Pseudobacteriovorax antillogorgiicola: one gene and its partner. The protein of the gene in region 2 binds, or shares a complex with, the protein of the main gene of each other region. Links are inferred from orthologs where the notes say so. Each region holds a gene or a part of one and is shown on either strand. Other genes may lie near its edges.

What was found.
Region 1: the proteins of rpsG (region 2) and tig are in contact, whole or in part, in a crystal structure (PDB 3GTY), measured with the Thermotoga maritima proteins. The link is inferred for Pseudobacteriovorax antillogorgiicola from one-to-one orthologs. Residues at the interface, in WP_004081843.1 of Thermotoga maritima: Lys34, Lys52, Lys55, Glu59, Arg62, Gln63, Glu66, Asn67, Lys69, Val71, Arg95, Ala109, Lys110, Lys111, Gly112, Arg113, Pro114, Glu117, Glu121, Ile124, Ala125, Tyr127, Asn128, Asn129, Thr130, Gly131, Lys135, Asp139, Arg142, Met143; in WP_004081061.1 of Thermotoga maritima: Glu122, Val124, Val129, Leu130, Tyr133, Glu188, Gly259, Ile262, Tyr263, Glu266, Ser270, Glu273, Gln274, Glu277, Arg308, Gln311, Ile312, Ser315, Tyr316, Glu325, Arg329, Arg336, Leu363, Phe366, Trp367, Arg373, Leu377, Arg381, Leu384, Glu387.

What each region holds. Positions count from the first base shown.
Region 1 is NZ_FWZT01000011.1:163,509-166,730, forward strand. The notes cover bases 326-3,222. They hold tig (trigger factor), read left to right. Parts: upstream 326-1,077; coding sequence 1,078-2,367; downstream 2,368-3,222. Other genes in these bases: B9N89_RS15755 (Hpt domain-containing protein), read right to left, coding at 355-645; clpP (ATP-dependent Clp endopeptidase proteolytic subunit ClpP), read left to right, coding at 2,612-3,208. In the rest of the region: B9N89_RS15750 (hybrid sensor histidine kinase/response regulator), read right to left, coding at 1-158. UniProt on the Bacillus subtilis protein: Involved in protein export. Acts as a chaperone by maintaining the newly synthesized protein in an open conformation. Functions as a peptidyl-prolyl cis-trans isomerase.
Region 2 is NZ_FWZT01000001.1:68,973-71,984, forward strand. Bases 326-3,012 are described here. They hold rpsG (30S ribosomal protein S7), read right to left. Parts: upstream 2,060-3,012; coding sequence 1,592-2,059; downstream 326-1,591. Other genes in these bases: fusA (elongation factor G), read right to left, coding at 326-1,483; rpsL (30S ribosomal protein S12), read right to left, coding at 2,089-2,463; rpoC (DNA-directed RNA polymerase subunit beta'), read right to left, coding at 2,612-3,012. Outside these bases: more of fusA, read right to left, coding at 1-325.

The DNA of each region.
Region 1 (3,222 bases), on a different replicon or contig from region 2:
ACATCACGGGCCATCTGCTCAATCACCAGCCTTAACGAAGATAGGGCAATCGATGCAATTAGCAAGAATGAGAGGAAGCCAACAATCACGAAGGGACTGGTGACAAGGTAGGTTAATTTTCGGAACTTAAGTACCTTCACAGATGTCCGACTTTCCATGAGTAATCCAGAAATAGACATCTGGTCCGCAGACGAGACATCTGTCCTTCGCTACTTCGGACTTCTAACGAAAATTGGGCCGGAATATGCTGCCCAGTCATGGGAGTAAACCAGACATTGTTTCGAGCAAAGTTAGAACCGGTGTTTTGGTGGAGGACGGCGGGCTTGAATCGCAAGCCCTCGCTAATCGGTGGGGCTAAACAAACTTTAATTCAAGCCCTTTGATATAGTCCTTCATCTGAACAACTAATTTCTGACATTCATCGAGCTTCTTATCTGCGGCAGAGGATTCCAGATCCTTAGCAAACTTACCGAGATCCTGTAAACCATAGCCAGCAGCATTACCAGCTACCTTGTGGCCGATTTGCTTGAGAACGTCGAAATCCTTCCGCTCAAGCGAAATCTCTAGATTCATCAGGTCCTCCTGCCGGTTGCGAATATAAACCGGAAAAACATCTTCCAATTCCTTGTCTACTTCTATGAGCATGGCTCCCTCTTAACAAAAGATTGGTTCGAAATGAGTCATCATTACCTAGTGCCCCGTGTCCCCTGTGACACTCTGAGGATGCTTCGCCCTCGCCAGTTCACCGGCCACGGCATACAAGTATTCGATGGAACAAGTGTGTAATGACGACAAGACGATTGCTGACTACAAACCTATTATACTCCAATATGCCATAGCGTCCTATAGCTATGCTTATTTTACCTAGTCACCCGAAGAGATTCGGATCTTTAGAGCAAATATACGACAGGTCTAGCTTTGACAAGACTTCGTAACCGTTATTTCAAAGACTTAGGGTGGGATGGATAAATTTTGGGTAAGATGCCGTCTCTGATTGACAAAACTACCAAAGCTTTTATAATTTGCGGACTTTTCTAAGGGACCTTTGCGTCCTCGTTTATCGGTTTGGGAGTATTCATGAAAGCATTAGTAGAAGAAGTGAACAGCGTTCAAAAACGCATCAAAGTAGAACTATCCCAAGAAGACGTAAAGAACGCATTCGATAGCGTATATAAAAGATTGAAGCAGAAAGCACGTATCAAAGGCTTTCGCCCTGGTAAGGCTCCCCTAGGCGTCATCAAGAAATTCTACGGTAACTCCGTCGCTATGGATGTTGCCGATCAACTGGTCAAAAGCCATCTTTTCTCGGCGATCCAAGATCAAAGTATCCAGCCCATCGCAGCCCCTGTGCTAGAGACTATGGAGCTTCCAGCTGAAGATAAGCCATACTCGTTCTCAGCGCTGGTTGACATTCTTCCGGCAATTGAAATCGAAGGCTACAAGGGCCTCGAACTCAGCTATGACGCCATCGAAGTCGGCGAATCAGCATTGAACCAGGAACTTGAAGTTCTTCAAAGACGTCAGGGCAAAACCAAAGAAGTCGAAGGCGACGATGTTGCCGCTGCCGACGGGCACTTGGTCACTCTGAGCCAGACTGCAACTCTTGACGGCAACGACTTCCCTCCGTTCTCTTTTGAGAAAGTTCCCGTGGAACTAGGAAAAAACAACTTACTTGAGGAAATCGAAACTCAAGTTGTGGGCTTAAAAGTCGGCGAAGGCAAAACTTTCGATGTGAAGATTCCAGAATCCTTCCAAGACGAGTCTTTGGTAGGTAAAACGGTTTCATGCACAACAACAGTCGAAGCTATTCAAGAGATGATTATCCCTGAGCTTAACGATGATCTTGCGAAAGACCTTGGTCTCGAAGATTTCGAGACCCTTAAAAAGAACATCAGCGATAGTCTGCAAAAGCAAGCTGAGCAAGGCAAGCGCAATCAGCTTGAGGGCAGCATCCTGGAGCAGCTTTCAGAGAAAAACGACTTTGACGTACCACCAAGCATGGTTGATCAAGTGATCGACAGCATGTTTGAGGAAATGCAATTTCCTTCGGAAGAAGCGAAAACGGCTGCGAAAAATGACCCTGAAAAGCGTAAGGAACTTCGTGAGCCGGCCAAACAACGCACTAAGAACACTCTGATTCTTTCTGAGATTATCAAGGCGGAAAGCATCGAAGTGAGCGACGAAGATCTCGACCAGCATGTTCGTGAGTTGGTAAGCTCACCAGGTGCTGCTGAGCAACCTGATGACAACCTGATCGAAAGCATCAAGAAATCCATGGGCAACCAAGCCCGCGAGAGCTTACTTTTTAAGAAGGCTATTGACCTTGTGCTTGAAAATGCTAGCGTGACTGAAAATAAGGCGAAGTAACCCTTAGAAAAAATTTCTCTACTAGCCACAAATTTTGGTTAGTAAAAATCCCTGTTCTCATCTAATCTATGAGAGCCGGGATTTTTTTTTAAAGAAGTTTCGTCCTAGGTCGAAAAACGTCACAAGGAAGGATCTTGTCATTCGACAGGATGTGACTTAAGCTTAAGTCTCGTATGTGCTGGCAAATATTTAGAATTATTGTCGGCATGATTGTCAACATGAGAGTTGTAAAAAGGACGTCGCAATGGCTCTAGTACCAGTTGTTGTCGAGCAAACAAACCGAGGAGAGCGTTCATGGGACATCTACTCGCGCTTGTTGAATGAACGAATCGTTATGCTAGGCTCACCTGTCATGGATGAGATCGCCAACGTTATCGTTGCTCAGTTGTTATATCTGGAAAGCGTAGATCCAGAAAAAGACATTAATTTCTACATCAATTCCCCAGGCGGCTCTGTAACGGCAGGCCTCGCTATATACGATTGTATGCAACTTATCCGCCCGGATGTACGTACTTACTGCATCGGGCAATGTGCAAGTATGGGCGCTTGGCTCCTAGCCGCAGGGGCTCCCAAGAAGCGTCATGCATTGCCGAACTCAAGAATTATGATTCATCAGCCGTTAGGGGGTGCTGGTGGCCAAGCAACCGATATCGATATTCAGGCGCAAGAGATTATTAACCTGAAGCAAAAAATGGCAGGAATTTTGAGCCATCACACCGGTAAGGATGCTGACACGATTATTCGGGATATCGACCGGGATTTGTTCATGTCTGCAGAACAAGCCAAAGAATATGGCATTGTGGATGACATCATCGCTCCTGCTCAGAAGACCGAAAAATAGAGAGATACCAATAG
Region 2 (3,012 bases):
TACTTTTAGAAACTTGCTTCGAGATGGTTTCACGATAGCTAACTTGTGGTTGGCCGACGTTTGCTGCCACCCGAAACTCCCGTAGGAGCCGATCGGTAATGATATCCAGGTGAAGCTCACCCATACCGCTGATCAGTGTTTGCCCTGTTTCAGAGTCATACTTAACCTTAAAAGTAGGGTCTTCTTTTTCAAGTCTGTCCAGAGCCTTCAGCATCTTATCAGAATCTGCTGTACTCTTTGGCTCTATGGCAATAGAGATAACGGTCTCGGGGACATCTAGGCTTTCAAGCCTAATGGGGTGCTTAGCGTCACACAAGGTATCCCCTGTGGCCACCATTTTCAGTCCCGCAAGTGCTACAATATGTCCCGCACCCACCTGATTGACTTCTGTTCTTTGGTTTGCTTCCATCATAAGGATTTTGGACACGCGCTCCCGCTTACCAAGCCTTGTGTTCAACACAGTTTCGCCGGCTTTAAGAACCCCTGAATAGAGGCGAGCATAGGCCAAATGACCGACATATGGATCATTCTGGATCTTGAAAGCCAGCATAGACAGCGGCTCGTCTTCGGTTCTCTTACGGGTGAGACTAGCTTCTTCTTCATCTGCGGAGTAGCCTTTCACAGCAGGCAGATCTAGCGGCGACGGTAAATAATCGTTGATCGCGTTAAGAAGTGGCTGGATGCCCTTATTTTTAAACGCTGAACCACAGAAAACAGGTACGATTTTCATATCAATGGTGGCTTGCCGCGCTGCTCTTTTTAGCTCATCTTCAGAAATTTCTTCGCCTTCTAGAAACTTCTCCATCAGACCATCATCTTGTTCAGCAACAAGCTCCACAAGCTGTTCCCGTGCAAGCTCGGCATCGTCCTGAACCTCTTCGGGGACTTCAACCACATTGAAGGCCGCCCCAGTCTCGTCGGACTCCCAGACATAGGCTTTCATGGTGATCAAATCGACCATACCCACAAACGCATCTTCAGAACCAATAGGAATTTGAAATGCTACAGGATTGGCTGCCAAGCGCTCCTTCATTGACTCTAAGGTGTTCTCAAATACTGCACCGACTCGATCGAGTTTATTGACAAAAGCAAGCCTTGGAACCTTATACTTATCCGCTTGACGCCATACAGTCTCTGATTGGGGTTCGACTCCTGCAACTCCATCGAATACAGCGATGGCACCATCAAGAACTCGAAGAGAACGCTCCACTTCCACGGTGAAGTCTACGTGCCCTGGGGTATCGATGATATTAATACAGTGTTCATTCCAAAAGCACGTCGTTGCAGCCGATGTAATGGTTATACCGCGCTCTTGCTCTTGCGCCATCCAATCCATGGTAGCCGTGCCTTCATGCACTTCGCCGATCTTATGAATTTTTCCGGTGTAAAAAAGAATTCGCTCAGTAGTTGTGGTCTTACCAGCATCGATGTGAGCCATGATACCGATATTGCGAACGAGGGTGAGATCTGTGGATTTAGCCATGGCCGGGACATCTCCCTTAGGGAACGAATGCGCCCGGCATTGCCTAAAAAACCGTCGGCGCCTTCATAGTTAAACAAGTACCAAGACGGTCTTTTTGACTCTAAACGATTACCAGCGGTAGTGAGCGAACGCCTTGTTAGCTTCAGCCATCTTGTGAACGTCTTCACGCTTCTTGATGGTTGCGCCACGCTTGTTTGCAGCGTCTACAAACTCTGCTGCCAAGCGCTCTTTCATACTTTTACCACCACGCTTACGAGCAAAGTCGATCAACCAGCGGATTGCTAGTGCTTGGCGTCGTTCAGGGCGGATTTCGATAGGAACCTGGTAGTTGGAACCACCAACACGACGAGATTTCACTTCAAGAAGAGGCTTTGAGTTTTCGACTGCATTCTTGAAGGTTTCGATCGGCTCAAGGCCTTGGCCTTCGATCTCTTCCATCGCGCCGTAGAATGCTTTCTCAGCAGCTGACTTCTTACCGTGTTTCATCATGCAGTTCATGAATTTGGTTACAAGTTCTTCTTTATACTTAGGATCTGGAAGAACCTTTCTCTTTTGTGCTACATGGCGACGGGCCATCGTCTATCTCCAATGAAAATTCTGTTTATTTAGGCCTTAGGCTTCTTCGCACCGTACTTACTACGGCCCTGACGACGATTCGCAACTCCAGAAGTATCTAGAGAGCCACGAACGATGTGGTAACGAACACCCGGAAGGTCTTTCACTTTACCACCGCGAACAAGAACAACACTATGCTCCTGAAGGTTGTGTCCTTCACCACCAATGTAGGAAGTCACTTCGATACCGTTTGTTAATCGAACCCTAGCTACCTTACGGAGTGCAGAGTTAGGCTTCTTGGGAGTTGTTGTATAAACTCGAACGCAAACACCGCGTCTTTGAGGGCAGCTTTTAAGTGCTGGAGCCTTAGTTCTGTTTTTCTGTATTGTTCGCCCTTGGGCGATAATCTGATTGATTGTTGGCATACTTCAAAATCCTTACTACAACACCTATCGAGAGGGGTGTATGACTACCAAGCTCTTCGAAAGAAAGCAAGGTCAAAATTGTACCTTAAGACAAAAATCAAGGGCCCTCCTACAGGAGAAGCCCAAAACCAAAATTTATCCAGTAATCTTATCCGTTTGTCGCCTCAGCAACTTCTGGGTTCGGCTTACTAGGACCGGCATCACGAAGTCTTGATTCCAAATGACGGTAGTGCATAGAGCCTGTACCTGCTGGAATCAATCGTCCCATAATGACGTTCTCTTTGAGGCCGCGAAGATGGTCCACCTTGGAGTTGATAGCAGCTTCCGTGAGAACCTTAGTCGTCTCCTGGAAGGATGCCGCTGAGATGAAACTATCTGTCGACAAGGATGCTTTGGTAATACCCAGAAGAAGAGGTTCGTAGGTTGCCTCTTGGCCCCCTGACGCCTTAATCTGAACATTAGAATCATCGACCTCAAAGCGTTCCACTTGCTCCCCTGGTAGGAAGCGCGTATCACCTGGGCTAAGAATCTTAACGCGGCGGCACATCT